Regions from separate parts of the Providencia sp. Me31A genome, predicted to be linked through region 2. Evidence: predicted binding sites of a transcription regulator. Region 2 holds the regulator's gene; each other region holds the start of a gene.

Region 1 (7,761 bases), on a different contig from region 2:
GAATGCAAGTAACAACGTTGCTGTTTGAAATATGGCGGGGATAATAATGAAAATACTCATAACCGGTGGTACAGGGCTAATCGGTACACCACTCATCCAAAAACTCATTTCCCTTGGTCATCAGGTAACGGTACTCAGCCGCTCCCCCCAAAAAGTTTATAGTCTTTTTAGCAAAGCCGTTGAAAGCTGGACATCATTAAATGATCGAACCCATTTAAATGATTTTGATGCGGTCATTAATTTAGCAGGTGAACCTATCGCAGAAAAGCGCTGGACTGATGAGCAGAAAAAACGCCTTTGTGATAGTCGTTGGATGCTCACTCAGCGCCTTAGTGATTTAATTATTGCGAGCGAAACGCCACCTCAGGTATTTTTATCAGGCTCAGCCGTTGGATACTACGGAGATCAGGGGCAAGCCGTCGTCACTGAAGATGAACAACCACACGATGAGTTTACTCACCAGCTGGCACAACATTGGGAAGCTCTCGCGCTTAATGCACAATCAGATAAAACTCGCGTTTGCTTATTGCGTACAGGTTTAGTTTTATCAGCAAATGGCGGTTTACTGGCAAAAATACTGCCTATATTTAAAATGGGAGCTGGTGGCCCAATAGGTCATGGTAAACAATTTATGCCGTGGATACATATCAACGATATGGTAAACGCAATTTGCTTCCTATTGGATACCCCCGCACTATCAGGCCCATTCAACATGACTGCGCCATATCCTGTACATAATGACCAATTTACCGCCATTCTTGGTGATGTCATTAACCGCCCTGCCTTTATTCGAACACCTGCCTTTGCCATAAAAGCGATACTCGGGGAGTCAGCTATATTAGTCTTAGGCGGGCAGCAGGCTATTCCTAAACGGTTAGAGGAAGCGGGTTTTCAGTTTGAATTTATCAACTTAAAAGAGGCTTTGACTGACATACTTGTTACTCATAATGAGAATGAATAGCGACTATTTTGCGCCTTGCCAGCGGTTAAATAAGTCATGCTCCAGCTCGATATCAAATTGGTCGAGGACGCGATTAACTGTTTGGTTGACAATATCTTGGATAGTTTCTGGTTGATGGTAAAAAGCAGGCATTGGGGGCATAATAATGGCGCCCATTTCGGCGGCCTGTACCATCAACTTTAAATGGCCAACATGCAACGGGGTCTCACGTACCCCTAGCACTAGCTTTTTGCCTTCTTTGAGTACAACGTCTGCCGCCCTTGTAACTAGGGTGTCGGTATAACTATGTACAATACCTGATAGCGTTTTCATCGTACAAGGCATAATCGCCATTCCTGCCGTTCGAAAAGAACCTGAAGAAATCGCTGCGGCAATATCACGGCTGTCATAGTTATGATCAGCAAGGCATTGAACGTCTTTCACACTGTAAGTCGTTTCTAATGCTAATGTTTGTCGGGCAGCCGCACTCATCACCAAATGGGTTTCAACCTCTTTAACAGGTTGTAATACTTCAAGCAAACGGATGCCATAAATCGCCCCACTAGCTCCAGTTAACCCAATGATCAGTTTTTTCATTTCGCTGCCCTATTCACTATACTTACGGCATTATATACAAAACTCACTAAGATTGCAGAGACCAACTGCGCTGTAGTCCAAAGTATGTCGACAATTTAGCCTATTAGCCACAATCCCAATTATACACAACACGACTAAAGTCACGTTTTTTCAAGTCATCAGGATGAATAAAGAAGTTTCCTACCCCCATATCTCCCCACATAATACCAATTTCATAGTCGGTATTTATTTGTAAAAGCAATTCATATTGTTGGATCTCTTCCTCATATTCCCTTGGGTCTGTTTGAGTGAAGAATGGGTATCCCCCAATGCAATGAGCGCCTGATTCAAAAGTGTCACTATAGGGTTCAATCCATTCATCATAGAAATCCTCACCGTCAAACTGTTCTTCATAGTCATAAAGGTTATCAACCCCCAGAATTTTTTGTCCAAATTGAAAATCGTCGATACTGATATATTGTTCAACTGGATTAAATTCGATGCCATATTGATGGTCAATGGGGGTGTAGTAATCATCCGAGTGGGCTGCAATGATAGCGGAAAAATCTTGTGTCAGTTGGCTGGCATCTTCAATGATATTTTCCCTGTATATGATACGGAAATCTTCTTGTTTTTGCCTTTGTTCAAAGTCAGCGCCATAGAGATCATCTCCCCCAATAAAAAACTGCAATAGCCCTTTTTCTGGGTAGTTTTCTAATTTAGGCATGTGAGCAAAATTAATTTGAGCGAGTAGCTTAAGCGGTGTTCCCTCACTGTTTGTTGGGTATTGCTCATCGAGAGGTAAATATGGCATACCTCCTACTCGACTCTCCCATAAGACATAATCTTTAACAGGGAACAGCCTCATTTCAACAAGCGATTTTTTCGTGGCTTTGATTTTGTCTGCAAATGGTTTAAGAACCTCAGGGAGGGAATCGAAGTCAATCATACGTAGCTCCAAATAAGCAATAAGTTTCCTCTAGCCTACTCGGCTACCTATTATTTCAAATCAGATATAACTGTAATTTATAGCGTTACATAAAAAATACCCGCCAAAAGGCAGGTATTCAATTATATTCTGTTATGACGAAAGTTTAGCCTTCGTTATAAATTTCAAGATCTTCAACTTCACTCTTATCTTTTAACTTTAATTCGTCATCTTTACGTAAGTTTTCCAGATAGTCTAAGTAGCTTTGGTCAATATCTTTGGTGATATAAATACCATCGAATACAGAACATTCAAACTCGGTAATTTCGGGATTTTCTTCACGTACGGCATCCACCAAATCGACTAAATCTTGAAAAATTAGGCCATCAGCACCAATTAATTTGCGGATTTCATCGACTTCACGGCCATGTGCAATTAGCTCATTAGCATTTGGCATATCAATGCCATACACATTAGGGAAACGCACTTCCGGAGCCGCTGATGCAAAGTACACATTTTTAGCGCCTGCTTCACGCGCTAACTCGACAATTTGCTCTGACGTCGTGCCACGGACAATAGAGTCATCCACTAGCAGGACGTTTTTATCACGGAACTCTGCACGATTCGCATTCAGCTTACGACGAACGGATTTTCGGCGTTCTTGTTGACCAGGCATGATAAATGTACGGCCTACATAACGGTTTTTCACAAACCCTTGACGATAAGGTTTATCCAGAATGTGTGCGATTTCGAGTGCAATATCACATGACGTTTCAGGAATTGGGATCACCACATCAATATTTAAATCATCCCACTCGCGCGCAATTTTTGCACCAAGTTTCTGCCCCATACGCAGCCTTGCATTATAAACGGAGACTTTATCAATAAAGGAATCTTGACGCGCAAAATAGACATATTCAAAAATACATGGTGTCAGTTGTGGGTTATCCGAACATTGACGCGTAAACAATTGGCCTTTCTCGGTGACATAAATTGCCTCGCCCGGTGCAACATCCCGTAAAAACTCAAACCCTAACGTATCAAGCGCCACACTTTCTGAAGCGACCATGTATTCATGTTTACCGTTCTCAGTAATTCGACGACCTAAAACAAGTGGGCGAATACCGTGAGGGTCGCGAAAAGCTAACATGCCATGACCAATAATTAAGGCGACACAGGCATAAGCACCGCGTAGTTTTTTATGCATGGCTGCAACAGCGCTAAATACGTTATCTGGCTCAAGAGGAAAATGATCAAATCTATCCAACTCATAAGCCAACACATTTAATAAAATTTCAGAATCTGAGGTTGTATTGACATGGCGGCGCGCTGTTTCAAATAAACTCCGAGTGAGCTCGTGCGCGTTTGTCAGGTTACCATTATGAGCAAGTGTGATCCCAAAAGGCGAGTTTACGTAGAAAGGTTGAGCCTCCGATGCACTTGAGCTGCCTGCGGTCGGGTACCGAACATGCCCCAACCCCATACAACCTTGTAATCTCAGCATATGACGTGTTTCAAACACGTCTTTGACTAGGCCATTCGCTTTGCGTAGACGAATATTGTTTGTGCCATCAATAGTGGCAATACCTGCTGCATCTTGCCCACGATGCTGAAGCACCGTTAGAGCATCATAAATTGATTGGTTTACCGGTGTAACACCGGCGATACCGACAATACCGCACATTTAGTCTTTCCTCATCAGGTAGACGGAGAAATGTTCTCCGGCAGGAAACTTGACGCATTTTGCAGGTAGTCAAAAAACCACCTGATTATATGGCTGAACTGCGGAATAAGTTCCGAACGCTGCCAATCCTCACTTTGAGGAAGGGGTGTAAATGTATCGAGAAAGAACAACAATGCCGAGACAATCAACACACCACGCAGCGCACCGAAGCAGATCCCCAGAACCCGATCAGTGCCTGATAACCCTGTTTTTTGTACTAATGAGCTAATCACATAGTTAACGACAGCGCCCACAATCAGTGTAGCAATAAATAAAGCAGCGATAGCAATGCCATTTCGCACGAGTATGTCCTCAAAACGGGTAAAATAATCCGCTAAATAAGGATAAAAAGTACTTGCAACAAAAAAAGCACAACCCCAAGTGATTAATGAAAGCGCCTCACGTACAAACCCACGGATCAAGCTTACCAGTGCCGAGAAGCCAATAATGGCAATTATTGCGTAATCTATCCAGACCATATTCCATTCCAAAATTCGCACTCACGACAACAGCGAAGTGCATTCTAACAGAAAACGAAAACGTTTGCGTAACCATTTTTCTATCAATTTTAAAAAAATAGCGGCGAAAAGAAAAAATCATAATCGCCGCAGTAAGTTACTAAATCCCCTTACCTTTTAGGGATTATTGAATCTTTTATTTAAGGTTTATAAGTTTGAATTATCCCTTTTGTTCCCGTAATGGAATTAAGTTCCGGTAATGCAGACTCTAGCTTCTGTCTAGAAGCCTCTGGTCCCACATAAATCCGTGTTAGTTTGTTATTCACCGGCCTTGCAGGAATAGTGTAAACCTGATACCCCGATAACCGCAGTTTCGCCACTATCTCTTCAACCTTGGCAGCATTATTGAGTGCAATCACTTGAACCACAAATGCTTTACCTTGCGGCTTCTGCTCTGGTTTAGGTTCTGGTTTAGGCTCTGGTTTAGGTTCTGGCTTCACTTCCGGTTTTGGCTCCACTTTCGGTTGTGGTTTTGGCTTAGGTTCCGGTTGTGCCTGTTTTACAGGCTCCAATACAGCAGGAATATTGGTTTGTGTATCGGGTATGCTATTCTCAGCTTGTTCATTTTGTTGTTGCGTTATAGCCTCTGATAGCATCGCCTCAGAAGCCCCTTCAGAAGATGCAGATGAAGCATTATGCGCAATCGCTTCAATATCTTCTTCATCACCCGGTTTAGGTATGATAGGAATGGCCGCAAATTCATTTTCATTATATTTCTTATCGCCATCAAGCAGTGCGGGGAGCACGATAACCCCCGCAGCAACCAGTACAATGGCGCCAGCAAGACGATTCTGAAATTTACTAGCCACCGGCACTATCCTTTTTGATTTTCTAATAACATCATGACATGGGCTACGGTATGAAATGACCCACACACAACAATCACATCTTGTTCCGTTGCATCAAAACAAGCTTGTTGCCATGCGCTTTCTACAGAATCAAATTCATTCGCTTGCACCAAATGTTGGCTAAGTTCGGCAACATCAGCCCCTCTAAACTCAGTCAATGGCGCAATATACCAATCTGTCACTTGCTGTGATAGACACTCAAGCGTGCCTTTAATATCTTTATCACCCAACATACCGACAACAGCACGAATACGACGCCCATCAACTTTAGGTAATTCAGCCAATTTACTCACTAAATACCCAGCAGCATGTGGGTTATGCGCCACATCTAAGATCAACAAGGGGTGTTCACCGATAACCTGAAAACGCCCCGGTAACTGTGCTGACCTCAACCCTTGATAAATAGCAGAGTCCGTGACTTGCCGCGCAATATTTTCATCAATCAGTAATAAGCAACTCACCACACCAAGGGCGGTTGCTGCATTGGCTAACGGCACATTGGGTAATGGCAGATTGTGCCATTCACGCTGCGAACTTTGCCATGTCCAGCTGTCGGCTTGTTGGCTATAGTGCCAATCAGCACCACGACGGAACAATAAAGTACCGAGTTTTGTAGCCACTTGCGCTATCGATGCAGGCATATCAGGCTCACCGACTACGCCATAATGACCTGTCCGGAAGATACCCGCTTTTTCATAACCAATATGTTCACGGTCTGAACCAAGCCAATCTGTGTGATCAAGAGCAATACTGGTGATGGCCGCTATATCAGCGTCAACGACATTTGTTGCATCTAATCGCCCACCTAATCCCACTTCTAAGATCACAATATCCAATTTAGCTTGTTTGAATAATTGCAGTGCCGCCAAAGTGCCATATTCAAAATAAGTTAGTGAAATATTACCGCGCTGGGCTTCAATCTTAGCGAATGCTTCACAAAAATCAGTCTCCGCAAGCTCTCCACCTTGGATGCGCACACGTTCCGTGTAGCGTACTAAATGTGGAGAACTGTACACGCCAACTTTTAGCCCAGCTGCCATAAAGATAGATTCTAAGGTATGGCAAGTTGTTCCTTTGCCGTTAGTTCCGGTGACAGTGATAACTCGGGGTGCCGGTTGCGTTAGGTTCATTTGCCTAGCAACTTGACCTACTCGCTCCAACCCCATATCAATATTTTGGCTATGCAAGTCAGTGAGATAAGAAAGCCAAGTCTCCAATGGAGACTTGGCAGTAGGAATGATTAAATTACTCATCATCTTTTTTAAGCTTTGCAGAATCCTTTTCTGGTTCCTCGGTATCAATATCGTCGATTGCATTAATATTGATTTCTACCGTTTCAGCCGCAACAATAGGCGCTTCACTGAAGCTAGGCTTATTGGTTAACATCGCCAATATTTCCGCTAAGCGATCACGCATTTCAGGGCGACGAACTATCATGTCTATAGCGCCTTTCTCGAGTAAGAACTCACTGCGCTGGAAGCCTTGTGGTAGCTTTTCACGTACTGTTTGCTCGATAACACGTGGTCCGGCAAAACCGATCAGTGCTTTAGGCTCCGCCACATTGATATCCCCTAACATCGCTAAACTGGCTGAAACGCCCCCCATAGTCGGGTCAGTCAACACTGAAATGTAAGGTAAACCACGCTCTTGCATTTTCGCCAAGGCTGCACTGGTTTTGGCCATTTGCATCAGTGATAGCAAAGCTTCTTGCATACGCGCACCACCACTTGACGAGAAACAAACCAGCGGACAGTTATCTTCCAGTGCCTGCTCAACAGCGCGGACAAAACGAGCCCCCACCACCGATGCCATTGAACCGCCCATGAAAGCAAATTCAAATGCAGCTGCGACCACCGGCATTCCCTTAAGGGTGCCTTTCATAACGATAATCGCGTCTTTTTCGCCCGTTGCTTTTTGCGCTGCCGTAATACGGTCTTTATATTTTTTTGAATCTTTGAACTTAAGAACATCTTTTGGCTCAAGCTCGCTGCCCAATTCCGTTGTAGAGTTTTCATCCAGGAAGGCTTCTAAGCGCTGACGTGCGTGAATACGCATATGGTGGTCACACTTTGGACACACGGATAAGTTACGTTCTAACTCAGCGCCATATAATACTTGCCCGCAGCCATCGCATTTTGTCCAAACTCCTTCTGGGATATTGGCTTTATGTGATTGGGTCAAGTTACCTTTCTTTAAAATTTTTTCAATCCAGCTCATTAATGGACCTT
Region 2 (7,761 bases):
CGCGTTAGCCTTTACTGGGATAGACCCTACTAACCCACTGCGCGGTGCTGTAAGCGAATACGAGGCGTTACACGCAATATTTAAAGTTATCCGCAAGGGAATGAAAAATACAGATTGCAACCGCGCTATTATTGTCGCTCATAATGCTAACTTTGATCATAGCTTTGTAATGAATGCAGCGGAACGCGCTGGTTTAAAACGCAATCCATTCCATCCCTTTGCAACTTTCGATACAGCGGCACTAAGTGGCTTAGTTTTTGGTCAAACTATTTTAGCTAAAGCTTGTGTTTCCGCTGGAATTCCATTTGATGGCAAACAAGCCCACAGTGCACTGTATGACACCAACCGCACTGCATTGTTATTTTGTGAGATTGTCAATAAGTGGAAAAAACTTGGTGGTTGGCCAGTTGCTGAAGATACTGAGTAAATTGAAATGATAAAAAAACCGTTTTTGATGACAGTATAAATGACTTCCCATCAAACACGGTTTTTTATTTTATTCAGCCTACTGCTAAATTATTCAGCACTCGTTTCGTCTGCTGAGCGATATTTATCAGCGGTTTCTTTAATCAGCGATTGTAATTCACCACGCTGGAACATTTCCATGATGATATCACAGCCACCAACCAACTCGCCATCAACCCATAACTGAGGGAATGTTGGCCAATTTGCATATTTTGGCAATTCTGCTCGGATATCTGGGTTTTGCAAGATATCAACGTAAGCAAAACGTTCACCACAAGAAGACAGAGCTTGTACTGCTTGGGCAGAAAAACCACAGCTCGGAAGTTTTGGAGAGCCTTTCATGTATAATAGAATTGGATTTTCTTTGATTTGGCGCTCGATTCTTTCAATTGTCGTCATTTTTACTTCCTTAGAACAAAAGTGCTGATTTTGCAGTTAGCCCGTAAATAATACGAGTTACTGCAACTTAACAGAATATTTTTGACCAATATAATGTGAAACCTAATTGTTTCATACAATATGCCAGTTTTATAGGGGCATTACTATAGCACTCAAAGATTTAAAAAGGCATCTTTTCTATCTTCTGTTTACTTAAGTTAAAAAATAAGTTTTCTGCTATTTTTTTGCTACATATTGTCCAGCTAATTTCTAACATTATATATCTCTATGATTTTTAAACTGTAATTACTTTATTTTTCTGTTAACATACTAGTAACGTTATATTACCTTTACCCTTTATAGGGTTTATCGTGTTATCATTAATATATTAAATAACGTATCGCCTAAAAGGCGAAATCGTCATGATAAATTGACAATTAATTTTTCGCTCATTTTAAGAGCAAACACCCTAAATATATTGATATAAAAGCAATCAAGGAGTACGCAATGTCATTTGAACTACCTGCTTTACCGTATGCTAAAGATGCTTTAGAACCTTATATCTCTGCTGAAACCTTAGAATACCACTATGGTAAGCACCACAATACCTATGTTGTTAACTTAAACAACCTAATCAAAGGTACTAACTTTGAAGGTAAATCCTTAGAAGAAATCATCAAAAATTCCGAAGCTGGTGTTTTCAACAATGCTGCACAAGTCTGGAATCACACATTTTATTGGAACTGCTTAGCGCCGAATGCAGGTGGCGAGCCTACTGGTAAAGTGGCTGACGCCATTAACAAGGCATTCGGTTCTTTCGCAGAGTTTAAAGCGCAATTTACTGATGCTGCAACCAAGAACTTTGGTGCTGGCTGGACTTGGCTGGTAAAAAAAGTAGATGGCAGTTTAGCTATCGTTAATACTTCTAATGCTGCAACACCAATTTCTGGTGATGACAAGCCTGTGTTAACTGTTGATATTTGGGAACATGCTTACTATATCGACTATCGTAACGCTCGCCCTAAATACTTAGAAAACTTCTGGGCACTGGTTAACTGGAAATTTGTGGAAGAAAATTTAGCATAGTAATAAAAGCTAAATTCTAAACATCAGGGCGAGATTTACTCGCCCTCAGACTGCTGACAAACATATTATGTTTGGCAGCAAGTCATATAGGTTTTGAAAATCAACTAGGAAAATCAATTCATTGATTTTCGGCTGATAACACAAAGCGGGAAAAACCACGCTTTTATCCCGCTTTGTCAACAACCTCAGGGCGAGATTTACTCGCCCTTTTTAATTCGCTCTACTTGAGGTTGAAATAAAATTAGAAAATATGTGAACCAATAAAGATAATCATTGCTAATGAGCCCAGCGCAGCAAGTAATCCGTATTTAACATCTGTATCCATGAGTTCCTCTCATCCAATATAATTGAACTAACAAATAACCGCACAATAACTAGGGCTATTGAGTATACATATCCAAAAAAGTAAAACTAGTGCCTATATCACATGTTATAACATCAATTATTTCTTTCGTTTTTGCGCTAGATCAGACAAAATCGACAACAAATCGCTAAATTATTGCCAGCAAAGGCTCAATGCCTCAATATGCAGGTAATTTTTCACAAGAATTTTTATAGAGACCGATTATTGGTCAGGAGTTTTTTTTCCCCATGGCAACGATTAAAGATGTGGCGAAACGCGCTGGCGTTTCCACCACAACCGTATCCCATGTTATTAATAAAACGCGCTTCGTGGCTGATGATACTAAGGCTGCTGTTTGGGCTGCGATTAAAGAGCTCAATTATTCACCAAGTGCAGTTGCCCGTAGTCTAAAAGTTAATCACACAAAATCAATTGGTTTGTTGGCAACTTCCAGTGAAGCGCCTTATTTCGCTGAAGTAATAGAGTCTGTCGAGAATAGCTGTTATGAAAAAGGCTATACGCTGATCCTGTGCAATTCACATAATAATTTGGGCAAACAGAAAGCCTACTTGCAAATGCTTGCGCAAAAACGAGTCGATGGCTTACTTGTTATGTGCTCTGAATACCCTGATACCTTGATTAGCATGTTAGAAGACTACCGTAATATCCCTATGGTTGTTATGGATTGGGGGACATCTCAAGGTGACTTTACTGATAGCATTATCGATAATTCCTTTCATGGTGGGTATCTTGCTGGACGTTACTTGGTTGATCGTGGGCACCGAGATATTGGTGTCATCCCCGGTTCACTAGAGAGAAATACGGGGATTGGCCGCTTAACAGGTTTCCAAAAAGCGATGGAAGAAGCAAAAATAACCTTGAAAGATGAATGGATTGTCCAAGGAGATTTTGAGCCTGAATCAGGCTATAAGGCCATGATGCAGATTTTAAGCCATAAACAACGCCCTACTGCGGTATTTTGCGGCGGTGATATTATGGCTATGGGAGCAATTTGCGCCGCTGATGAAATGGGGTTGCGCGTCCCACAGGACATTTCAATTATTGGCTATGATAATGTGCGCAACGCTCGCTATTTTACCCCTGCGCTAACAACCATTCACCAACCAAAAGAACGTTTAGGCCAAATGGCATTTACCATGTTGCTCGATCGCATAGTGAACAAGCGCGAAGACGCTCAAACAATTGAAATTCACCCCCGCCTTGTTGAGCGCCGTTCCGTAGCTGATGGCCCGTTTATAGATTATCGTCGCTAACCACATGATTTAAGTCGAAAGCCACTCTGCGTTGAGTGTTTCACTATCCCCAAGGTAGTCTAACAACCAGCTCAACGCAGGTGAGGTGTTTTTTTCAACCCAAGTCAAACAACATGGGCTTGGTGGAAAAGGTTGGGCTAACTCTAACTCAACAAGTTTACCTTCTTCACATAATGGTGCAGCACGGTGTGTTGGTACCATCCCTACACATAACCCGTTGACTAAACACGCCAAACCATTTTCCCAATAAGGCACAACAAGTCGACGTTGATTATCCAGAGCCCATGTATCACGTTTCGGTAAATTACGAGAAGTATCCTCTAGGCATAAGCTAGGAAACTCACGCATTTGGTCATCCGCCAGTTTGCAGTCGATTTTTGCTAATGGATGTTCAGGGCTCGCCACACACATCCAAGACATAAACCCCATGTCTCGAAAACTATAACGCTCACCAATGGGTGATGCACGTGTTGCACCAATTGCAACATCCGCACGCCCATCTGCCAATGCATCCCAAACACCGTTAAATACCTCTGGATGGATATATAACTCGATATCAGGAAAATGCCGATAAAAATCAAGAATTAATTGTTCAGTTCTCTGGGGTTTTACAATGCAGTCAACTGCGATACTGAATTGCCCACGCCAACCGTTCGCGACTTGCTGGCATTGATGCCTTGTCTCTGTCATTTTTTTGATAACAGAACGACCTTCCTTAATAAAGATAGCGCCCGCTTCCGTCAAGGCAACATCACGGTGGCGACGTTCGAATAAAGGAACAGCAAGCCATTCCTCAACTTGTTTTACTGTATAACTAATCGCAGAGGGTACACGGTGCAACTCATTTGCAGCACCACTAAAGCTTCCCGTTCGAGCAACTGCATCAATCACTTCGAGTGCATGCGCAGACCACATAACATCTCCTTTCAAATATTTTGATAGCAAGATCCAAATATTACCGTTTCACAACACAAAAAAATAGCCTATACAATGGGGCTACCGTTAACATTTATTTAAATATCAGATAAGTAATTATTATGTCGAATACTGTGAAAAAAAATTCCCCTGGATTTATGGTTTACCTTGCAGGTTTAAGCATGCTGGGGTTTTTAGCCATTGACATGTACCTGCCCGCTTTCGGTGCAATGCAAAACTCATTGCATACATCAGAAGGTGCTATCAGTGCTTCTCTCAGTATCTTTTTAGCTGGTTTTGCATTTGCTCAGCTCTTATGGGGACCTTTATCAGATAAACTTGGTCGCAAACCCGTTCTGATTGTTGGACTGACTATTTTTATTTTAAGTAGCTTGGCTATTTATTGGGTTGAAACTGCAACACAACTATTAACCTTACGCTTTTTACAAGCCGTCGGTGTTTGCTCCGCGGCCGTATTATGGCAAGCCCTTGTTATCGACCGTTACGACGAAGCGAGTACACAGAAAGTTTTTGCCTCTATAATGCCATTGGTTGCGTTATCTCCTGCTTTAGCACCCCTGTTAGGTGCTTGGGTGCTGGAACACCAAACTTGGGAAGCGATTTTCCTGATTTTAATGGCTGTGGGGGTTTTGCTTTTATTACCTACACTTTTCTTGAAAAACGTTTCAGTTAAAACACTCACTGACGATAACCAACCTAAAGCTAAAGTTTCATTCGTTAAATTGCTCAGCTCGCCAGTATTTAGTGGTAATGTGCTTGTTTATGCCTCTTGCAGTGCTGGTTTTTTTGCTTGGCTTACAGGCTCACCGTTTATTTTACGTAATATGGGCTTTAACCCAGCAGATATTGGCCTAAGCTATATCCCACAAACTTTAGCCTTTATTATTGGTGGCTATGGTTGCCGCATTGTATTAGCTAAAGTACGCGCAAATACGTTGTTCCCGTTGTTACTCATTGGCTATGCAGTGAGTATGGCCATCCTATTCATCATGGCTATTTATACGACCCCATCATTAACCATGATTTTGATCCCATTTTGTTTTATGGCAGCGATGAACGGGGCTTCTTATCCTATCGCAGTTTCTAAGGCCTTAAATACCTTCCCAAGTGCGAGTGGTAAAGCAGCCGCACTACAAAATGCATTGCAGTTAGGGTTATGCTTCTTAGCTAGCTTACTTGTCTCAGCGCTCACCATTGATCCCCTACTAGCGACAACAGGAGTTATGGCTGTGACAATCATTCCAATGGCAATTGGTTATTTCATGCAACGTTGTACACGTAATAATAATGAAGAAACCTTAAAACACGCAGACTGCCAAGCTAATTAATCATAACCTAGTTCACTTTAAGCCATGTCGTTCCTCTGCGACATGGCTCCCCTTCATTTAAACACTCTGTAACATAACATCTGAAACATAAAGAAATCACGCATCAATAAACTAATTTAATGAATCACGCTTTATGGTGACTTATACTGTTTATTCATTTTATGTGTTTTACACTCTCTGAAACGAACCGTAATAAAAAAGGTTTTTATGTTTTTATCTACTAATATATAGATTTTATGTGTTTAATTTTGTTGTCGAAAAGCGTTATGATTACTTCATCACATAATGAGTGCTCAAGAATGATGTTAAAACAGTATTATCCGCCGGAGGAATTGAAATCCTTTGTTAGTTCTATTTTGATAATCAAAGAGTTTTCAGAGGTAATTAAAATTTTTCCTGGAACAGGTGCGGAGATATGGGTTTCGTTAGATGCATTTTGCATGTCATCTGAAAGTGGTTCGGCCACAAATCCATTTCAACTCATTATTCCTCGAATTAACACATTTACTGCTAGCCCCAATCACTCGAAAGTGATGGTGTTACGTATTCGTCATGATGCTCTGCGATTTATACTCCCCCAACGTACCCTTAATTATACCGATAAACCCATTGCTCTAAGTGATATCTGGCAAGAGCGTTGGTTTGAAGCATTAGCCGACTCCTCATTTAAAGAATTACTCGATTGCTTTAGTCAAACAAAAGCAAGCAAAAAAGCACACTTTACGGATGACATCTTAGAATTACTGTATCGTAACCCAACCAAGAAAATCACAGATATTGCCAAAGAAACAGGGTTACATGTGCGAGTTATTCAGAAAGAGTTTTTAAAAGAATACGGTATTACGCCAAAACGCTACCAGATCAATTGCCGTTTAGAGCATGTTTTAAAAAGTATGGTGTTAGAACAAGATACCTATCGTTGGTTTGAAACTGGCTATTATGATCAATCCCATTTCTATCGAGATTTTAAAAGATACTTTACTATGACCCCGTCGGCATTTTTAAAGTCAAATTATTCGTTTTTTTACAATACAAAAACTAAGTACCCATTAAGATAGTTCTCAATTTATAAGGAGAATGTAATGAGTATTGTTGTATATGCCCATATTACGACTGAAAAAACCGATGGGTATTTAACGAGAGGGATCGTTCGTGACTTAGCAAAACTAAGCCGCCGTGAGAAAGGATGCATTCAATATGATCTTATGGCTAAAGAGAATGGTTATATTGTTTTCGAAGAGTGGGAAAACACTCAAGCATTAGAGCTGCATAAAAATAGTCCACATTTCAGACGATTAGTTGAAGCAATTGAACTCGATAATGCCAGCTTATCTGTCAACTTTAGTGAAAAATAACTAATTTATCACCAAAAATGAAAATTAATTAAATATCTTGTATCACATTTATTAAATTTAACTTTATATTTCGTAGAACTCTATCAAACACTTTTAATATATTATTTGGTATCTGCCCGTCAATTAAGGCTATAGCATTATAAAATAATGACCATAGCCTTTTGAATATTATCCCCACCAAAAATTAACATTTTACTCTAACTGAGTTTGTGCACTCATCTCGTTTTTTTGTTGTAAAAATTTTTCTTGGTCTTTTTGATTAAGCACGCGTTCAACTGTATCAACAATAGCCTGTGTTTGAGGGTCTATCTCAATATTTACTTTATCCCCTAGACGTTTTTGACCCAGTGTGGTGCGGTCTAAGGTTTCTGGGATCAAATGTACGCAAAAGCGATTATTAATGACATCCCCAACCGTTAAGCTAATACCATCAATAGCGACAAAACCTTTATGCAGAATATATTTCATCAACGATTTATCATGGATAGATAACCAAACCTGATGATTATCTTCAGAGGTGAAGATTTTACTAATTTCAGCCGTTGTCATGATATGGCCAGAAACAACATGTCCCCCTATTTCATCGCCATATTTTG
Region 3 (7,761 bases), on a different contig from region 2:
AGCTTAACGGTATAGTCTGGAGTAATGGTGGCCTTTCCTCAACACTGATGGTGCGACGTGTCATTTTAGTTTATCCCCTTTGCGCTTTTTTATCTTCAAATGAATGATGACTTGAGATGCAGTGAATTCTAATAAATAAATCAAAAAAAAGCCGACTTCTCAGTCGGCTTATCATTATTTAGTACCAAATATTTTATCGCCCGCGTCCCCAAGACCCGGAACAATATAACCATCTTCATTGAGACGTTCATCAACTGAAGCGGTATATAACTCGACATCTGGGTGAACAGCTTCTAAAGCTTTTAACCCTTCAGGTGCCGCGACAAGAACTAAGATTTTGATGGAAGTACAACCTGCATTTTTCAGTAGGTCGATAGTCGCAATCATTGAGCCCCCCGTCGCTAACATTGGGTCAACGACAAGCGCCATACGTTCTTCAATATTTGAAGCCAGTTTTTGGAAGTATGGAACAGGTTGCAGTGTTTCTTCATCACGATAAACACCGACTACGCTGATACGCGCACTTGGAATACTTTCTAGTACACCATTCATCATACCAATACCTGCACGCAAAATTGGTACTACCGTGATTTTCTTACCTTTAATTTGTTCTATTTCTACAGGACCACACCAACCATCGATAGTCACTTTTTCAGTTTCAAGGTCAGCGGTTGCTTCATAAGTCAGTAGGCTACCAACCTCCGAGGCCAGTTCACGAAAGCGTTTAGTGCTTATATCATGATCTCGCATCAGGCCGAGTTTATGTTTAACGAGAGGGTGTTTTACCTCAACGATCTTCATGGGTTTCTCCTACTATTTAAGACGTCGGCGGACAAAAAAATCGCCGGATTATACCTCTTTTAGCTTCAATTGCCACTAGATTACGCTTGATTTTGGTCAAAACAACAGCGATTAATAAGACTTTTTTTAAATTATTATACCCTATCCCAGTTAAGTTGATATTTGCGACACAACAAATTTCAATTTTAATCTTCTACTTTTCGTCTTTTGTTATTTATTGGTGAACATCAACAATTCATTAATCGTATAGAGATAAATATTTTCATTCACAAAGCTATCGCAAACGTTTGCCTAGCCTGTTAGAATAATGTCAACGATGTTATTTTTCTCAAAAATGCAATTGCCTTGGGGGCCGTAGTGACTGATAAAACCTCTCTCAGCTATAAAGATGCCGGTGTCGATATTGATGCAGGTAACGCCTTGGTTGAACGTATTAAAGGTGTGGTGAAAGAAACTCGCCGCCCAGAAGTCATGGGAGGACTTGGGGGGTTCGGTGCATTATGTTCCTTGCCTCAAAAATACCGCGAGCCTATCTTAGTTTCTGGCACTGACGGTGTAGGCACAAAATTACGCCTAGCGATGGATTTAAAACGCCATGATTCCATTGGTATTGACCTTGTTGCAATGTGTGTCAATGACTTAATTGTTCAAGGTGCTGAGCCGCTGTTTTTCCTTGACTACTATGCGACAGGTAAGCTTGACGTTGATACCGCTGCGAGTGTCATCACGGGGATTGCGGAAGGTTGTAAACAATCAGGCTGCGCATTAGTCGGTGGTGAAACCGCAGAAATGCCGGGTATGTACCACGGTGAAGACTACGATGTCGCAGGGTTTTGTGTCGGTGTCGTTGAGCGCTCCGAAATTATTGATGGCAGCAAAGTCCGTGCGGGCGATGCACTAATTGCTTTAGCATCAAGTGGTCCGCACTCCAATGGCTATTCTTTAGTCCGTAAAATTTTGGACGTCAGCAAAACAAATCCAGAAACAACACAGTTGGCAGGTAAATCATTAGCTGATCATTTATTAGAACCTACCCGCATTTACGTAAAAAACATCCTAGAACTGATTGCTAAAAATGAAATTCATGCGATCGCGCATATTACCGGTGGCGGCTTCTGGGAAAATATTCCACGCGTTTTACCTAAAAATACCCAAGCCGTTATTGATGACAAGAGCTGGCAGTGGCCTGCGGTATTTGAGTGGTTACAGCGAGCCGGTGCTGTCAGCACTCATGAAATGTACCGTACCTTTAACTGCGGTGTTGGTATGATTATTGCCCTACCACAAACAGAGGTTAATGCCGCATTAGCATTACTGGCTCAACTGGGTGAGAATGCATGGCAAATCGGGACTATCGGTGAATTACCTGTAGGTGAAGAGCAGGTTGTGATCCGTTGATGAAAAAAATCGTTGTCTTAATTTCGGGTAGTGGCAGCAACTTACAATCATTAATTGATAGCTGCCACACAGGAGCAATCGATGCTCGAATTGTTGCTGTCATTAGTAACCAAGGCAATGCATATGGTCTTGTTCGTGCACAACAGGCCGGAATTCCGGTCTGTTACTTAGATGCCAAGCAGTATACTGACCGTCAAGCTTATGATAGCGCTCTTCTAAAACATATTGAGCAATATCAGCCAGATCTCGTGGTATTAGCGGGGTTTATGCGGATACTAACGCCACTATTTGTTCAAAAATTCATGGGTAAGTTACTGAATATCCACCCGTCTTTACTACCTAAATATCCAGGCTTGCACACCCATCGTAAAGCGCTGGAAAACGGCGATAAAGAACACGGGACTTCTGTACATTTTGTTACTGAAGAACTTGATGGTGGGCCAGTGATCCTACAAGCTAAAGTGCCTATCTTTGCACAGGATAGCGAAGAGGATATTATTGAGCGCGTAAAAGCGCAAGAGCATACCATCTACCCTATGGTTGTTAAATGGTTTGTCAGTGGTCGTTTGGTTATGGATGAAGGGAAAGCCGTATTAGATGGGAACATTTTACCTCAACAGGGTTATGTGGATAAGTAATTAACCTCATTTGTATAGCGACATCTAAGAGGGAGTTACTCCCCTCTTTATTGCTTATTTTTTGAGAATCCATTAGCTGTCGTGCATTTTTCAAACAGTCAAATCATCTACTACTGAGTAAACTAAACTATTATTCAATAAGTAACGGAACTCTCTGTGCTGCATCATTATTTTATCTTAAATAAATGTTATTATAACATATGGAACAAAATGTTTTTTTACTGACTAATCGAGGTATTTTTATGACTACCGGGCAAGTTCATCCGTTTAGGTTGCGCCCACTTGAACGTGAAGATTTAGCATTTATTCATCAGCTTGATAATAACGCCAGTGTCATGCGCTACTGGTTTGAAGAACCCTATGAAGCCTTTGTTGAATTAAGTGATCTTTACGATAAACATATTCATGACCAATCCGAGCGACGCTTTATTGTTGAAAATGATAGTGAAAAAGTGGGGCTCGTCGAGTTGGTTGAAATTGACTATGTTCACCGACGCTCTGAGTTTCAAATTATTATTGCACCAAACCACCAAGGTCGAGGTTATGCGAGCCGTGCTGCAAAACTCGCAATGGATTACGCCTTTTCAGTATTAAATTTATATAAACTTTATCTCATAGTTGATAAAGAAAATGTCAAAGCTATCCACATTTATAATAAACTAGGCTTTCATACTGAAGGCGAGCTTATCGACGAGTTTTTTGTGAATGGGCGCTATCATACCGCCATCCGCATGTGTGTTTTTCAGCATCAATATTTTGCTATGAAACAACAGTCGGCTACGTCTGAGATTGGTATTGCTCAGGTGAAAGCAATTTAGTAACACATTTAGTTTATAGGCTGTTATCATGCCTTTGAAAGTCATAAGCGCCTAATACGGAGTTATAATGTCCCAAGAACGTCTCTATCATGAAAAAGAGTTAAGCTGGCTATCTTTTAATGAGCGCGTTTTGCAAGAAGCAGCCGATAAGCGTAACCCCCTGATTGAGAGAATGCGGTTTTTGGGCATTTATTCGAATAACTTAGATGAATTTTATAAAGTCCGCTTTGCTGATGTTAAACGCCGTATCCTAATCAACGAAGAACGCGGCTCTGCAAGTGGCGCTCGCCATTTATTAAAGCGGATACAAACTCGAGTTGCCAAACAAGAACAAGAGTTTGACATTCTCTATAATGATTTATTGTTGGAAATGGCGCGCAACCAAATCTTTTTAATTAACGAACGGCAAATTTCACCACGTCAACAAATTTGGTTACGCCAATACTTTCGGCAAAACCTCCGCCAGCACATTACGCCGATTTTAATTAATCATGACACTAATTTGGTTGAATTTTTAAAAGATGACTACACCTACCTTGCCGTCGAAATTATCAATGGCAGTCATATTCAATATGCCTTATTAGAAATTCCATCCGATAAGGTACCACGGTTTGTTAATTTACCACCAGAAATGCCGAAACGCCGTAAATCAATGATCTTAATTGATAATATCTTACGTTATACCCTTGATGAAATTTTTAAGGGCTTCTTTGATTATGACGAGCTAAATGCCTATTCGATGAAAATGACACGCGATGCAGAATATGATATTGCAACAGAAATGGAGTCGAGTTTACTCGAAATCATGTCATCGACACTGAAGCAACGTTTAACTGCCGAACCTGTGCGTTTTGTCTATCAGCGCGACATGCCTGATGAAATGGTCGCACTATTACGTGAAAAACTTGGGCTATCGAATGACGACTCCGTCATCGCTGGCGGGCGTTACCATAATTTTAAAGATTTTATTAATTTCCCAAATGAAGGGAATAAAAATTTATTGAACAAGCCATTACCTAGGTTGCGCCATCGCTGGTTTGATAACTTTCGTAACGGGTTCGATGCTATTCGTGAGCGTGATGTCTTGCTCTACTACCCCTATTACACCTTTGAGCACACATTAGAACTGCTACGTCAGGCTTCCTTTGATCCGAATGTGTTATCGATAAAAATCAATATTTATCGTGTTGCGAAGGACTCACGCATTATCGATTCTGTCATTCATGCGGCTCATAACGGTAAAAAAGTGACCGTTGTGGTCGAACTGCAAGCACGTTTTGATGAGGCTGCCAATATCCATTGGGCTAAACGGCTCACTGAAGCGGGGGTACATGTTATTTTCTCTGCCCCGGGACTCAAAATTCATGCGAAATTATTTATCATTTCACGCATGGAAGAAGGCCAAATTATTCGTTATGCCCACATTGGTACCGGAAATTTCAATGAGAAAACGGCTCGACTTTATACTGATTATTCGTTATTAACCGCTAACGAACAAATTACCAATGAAGTGCGTCGGGTGTTTAGCTTCATTGAAAATCCTTATCGCCCAGTCACTTTTGATAATTTAATGGTATCACCTCAAAATACTCGCATTCGTCTGATGGCCTTAATTGACCAAGAAATTGATAATGCCCTTGCAGGCCTGCCGAGTGGCATCACATTAAAAATAAATAACTTAGTCGATAAAGAACTCACTGACAAATTGTATGACGCATCCAATGCAGGGGTCAAAATTCGTTTACTCGTCCGAGGCATGTGCTCTTTAGTCGCAGGCCAAGTTGGCTATAGTGAAAATATCCAAGTCACCAGTATCGTAGATCGTTTTCTTGAACATGACAGGGTTTATGTGTTTACCAATGCAGGTGATGAAAAAATCTTTATTTCCTCCGCCGATTGGATGACACGTAATATTGACTATCGCATCGAGGTTGCAGTAAACCTCGTCGACCCTCATTTGAAACAGCGTGTATTGGATATTTTAGAACTGCAATTTAGCGATACAGTAAAAGCACGCTATGTTGACAAAGATTTAAGTAATCATTATGTTCCCCGCGGCAATAAAAGAAAAATACGCTCTCAGCTTGCCATTTATGACTATTTAAAATCACTTGAAACACCTGAGAACAGAGCTTGATACTATGCCAATAACTTCGACATCAGCACCACGCCCACAAGAGATTGCGGCTATAGATTTAGGCTCTAACAGTTTTCATATGGTTATCGCCCGCGTCGTCAATGGCGCACTACAAGTTCTCACTCGGTTAAAAAAGCGAGTCCATTTAGCAGATGGTCTAAGTGATACCAATGAACTCAGTGAAGAAGCGATGGCACGTGGACTTTCCTGCTTAGCGCTGTTTGCTGAACGTTTGCAAGGGTTTTCCCCTGAAAATGTTTGTATTGTAGGAACTCACTCATTACGTGTCGCGACAAACGTGAAACAGTTTTTGCAACGTGCCAAAGAAATCATTCCCTACCCGATTGAAATTATTTCAGGACAAGAAGAAGCTCGGCTCATTTTTATGGGAGTTGAGCATACTCAACCTGAAAAAGGCCGAAAACTGGTTCTAGACATTGGAGGGGGGTCCACCGAAATCGTTATTGGCGAAAAATTCGAGCCACTGCTTATCGAAAGCCGCCGAATGGGGTGTGTCAGCTTTGCGCGTTCTTACTTTCCCAATGAAGCTATTTCCCCTGAGTATTTCAATCGTGCCTATCTTTCAGCCTGCCTAAAATTAGAAAGCACTGCTATTTTGTTTAAAAAGTACACATGGGATGTCGCAATGGGTGCCTCGGGTACCATTAAAGCCACACACATTGTTTTACAAGAACTTGGCTATAAAGATGGTATCATTAACCGTGAACGTTTAGCTGAAATCAAAGAAATGGCGTTGAAGTATAAGTCATTCAATTCACTCAACCTTCCCGGTCTTTCCAATGAGCGTAAACAAGTCTTTGTTCCCGGTTTAGCGATTTTACTGGCTGTATTTGATTCATTAAAGATCAAAGAATTACGTCTATCTGATGGGGCATTACGTGAAGGCGTACTGTATGAAATGGAAGGTCGCTTCCGCCACCAAGATATTCGCCAGCGCACAGCTTTAAGCCTTGCTGAACACTATAATATTGATAGAGAGCAAGCTAAGCGAGTTTTAAAAACCATGGAAGAATTGTATTACCAATGGGGACAACAAAATCCAAAACAAATTAATCCACAACTAGAGTCAATCTTAATTTGGGCTGTGATGTTGCATGAAGTTGGACTCAGTATTAACCATAGCGGTATGCATCGTCATTCTGCTTATATTTTGCAAAATACAAACTTGCCGGGTTTTAATCAAGAACAACAGCTATTATTAGCAACATTGGTACGCAATCACCGTCGAGTGATTAAATACGACGATATTCCAAAATTTAATTTATTCAAAAGAAAACAATTTATGCCGCTAATTCAAATTTTGCGGCTATCCATACTATTAAACAATCAACGCCAATCAACAACGACACCGTCATCATTACGCATAGAAACTGATGATGGCCACTGGGTACTTTATCTTCCAGCGGAATACCTTGAGCAAAATGCCTTGATGCTGTTGGACTTAGAAAAAGAGAGTGGCTACTGGGAAGATGTTCCTGGCTGGTCGTTAAGTATTTGTGCGGAAGATGAATAAGTTGCGGTCATTATTATAGAGATTTCTGCTTGTTTTCTTTAGGTGAGAATATGAAATCACTGCCTATTTAGCTTAGCTATTTGATATTTTATCTAAATAGGCGACAATACAATAATGATAATAAATTTCGTCCACTCGCAAACGAATTAATATAAAGCGCTTTGCGCTGTTATTGCTTTAAGGATTAAAATGTCACAATCTGCTTTCTCAAACGATGCGATATCAACAGTCAATCCACATTCTCAAAAACTGGCTCATATCCGCCAGCAAATTCTGACGCTATTTTTAGACGACGAAGAGTTCGTCCATGCCCTAGTTGAAAATGATCAACACGCCAGTATTGATGACAAAGTAGTTAGTGAAAAAATCAACACAGTCAAAGAATTATTGCTTGATTTACATACTGCGGATATCGCAGATATCTTAGAAATGTTG

Evidence for each region. Region 2 encodes PurR, which represses purine synthesis genes. Its sites were predicted from a motif close to CANGCAAACGTTTGCNTG; they were not measured.
Region 1: a site for PurR is predicted at 4,700-4,717, ahead of cvpA (colicin V production protein). Genes of this name have one in related genera too.
Region 3: a site for PurR is predicted at 1,078-1,095, ahead of purM (phosphoribosylformylglycinamidine cyclo-ligase). Genes of this name have one in related genera too.

What each region holds. Positions count from the first base shown of each region.
Region 1 covers NZ_JBKQGZ010000014.1:88,610-96,370, forward strand. The annotation lists gene ACLPIE_RS13150 (TIGR01777 family oxidoreductase) at 47-961, shown strand; gene ACLPIE_RS13155 (UbiX family flavin prenyltransferase) at 965-1,537, opposite strand; gene ACLPIE_RS13160 (YwqG family protein) at 1,641-2,465, opposite strand; gene purF (amidophosphoribosyltransferase) at 2,611-4,128, opposite strand; gene cvpA (colicin V production protein) at 4,143-4,646, opposite strand; gene dedD (cell division protein DedD) at 4,826-5,494, opposite strand; gene folC (bifunctional tetrahydrofolate synthase/dihydrofolate synthase) at 5,500-6,789, opposite strand; gene accD (acetyl-CoA carboxylase, carboxyltransferase subunit beta) at 6,779-7,750, opposite strand.
Region 2 covers NZ_JBKQGZ010000005.1:148,325-156,085, forward strand. The annotation lists gene rnt (ribonuclease T) at 1-427, shown strand, start outside; gene ACLPIE_RS05810 (Grx4 family monothiol glutaredoxin) at 517-864, opposite strand; gene sodB (superoxide dismutase [Fe]) at 1,351-1,929, shown strand; gene purR (HTH-type transcriptional repressor PurR) at 2,521-3,546, shown strand; gene punR (DNA-binding transcriptional activator PunR) at 3,556-4,461, opposite strand; gene punC (purine nucleoside transporter PunC) at 4,584-5,810, shown strand; gene ACLPIE_RS05835 (helix-turn-helix transcriptional regulator) at 6,077-6,868, shown strand; gene ACLPIE_RS05840 (putative quinol monooxygenase) at 6,893-7,165, shown strand; gene ACLPIE_RS05845 (riboflavin synthase subunit alpha) at 7,358-7,761, opposite strand, start outside.
Region 3 covers NZ_JBKQGZ010000012.1:91,634-99,394, forward strand. The annotation lists gene uraA (uracil permease) at 1-64, opposite strand, end outside; gene upp (uracil phosphoribosyltransferase) at 175-801, opposite strand; gene purM (phosphoribosylformylglycinamidine cyclo-ligase) at 1,159-2,199, shown strand; gene purN (phosphoribosylglycinamide formyltransferase) at 2,199-2,837, shown strand; gene speG (spermidine N1-acetyltransferase) at 3,080-3,655, shown strand; gene ppk1 (polyphosphate kinase 1) at 3,723-5,792, shown strand; gene ACLPIE_RS11755 (exopolyphosphatase) at 5,797-7,326, shown strand; partial or broken gene mgtE (magnesium transporter) at 7,696-7,761, shown strand, end outside.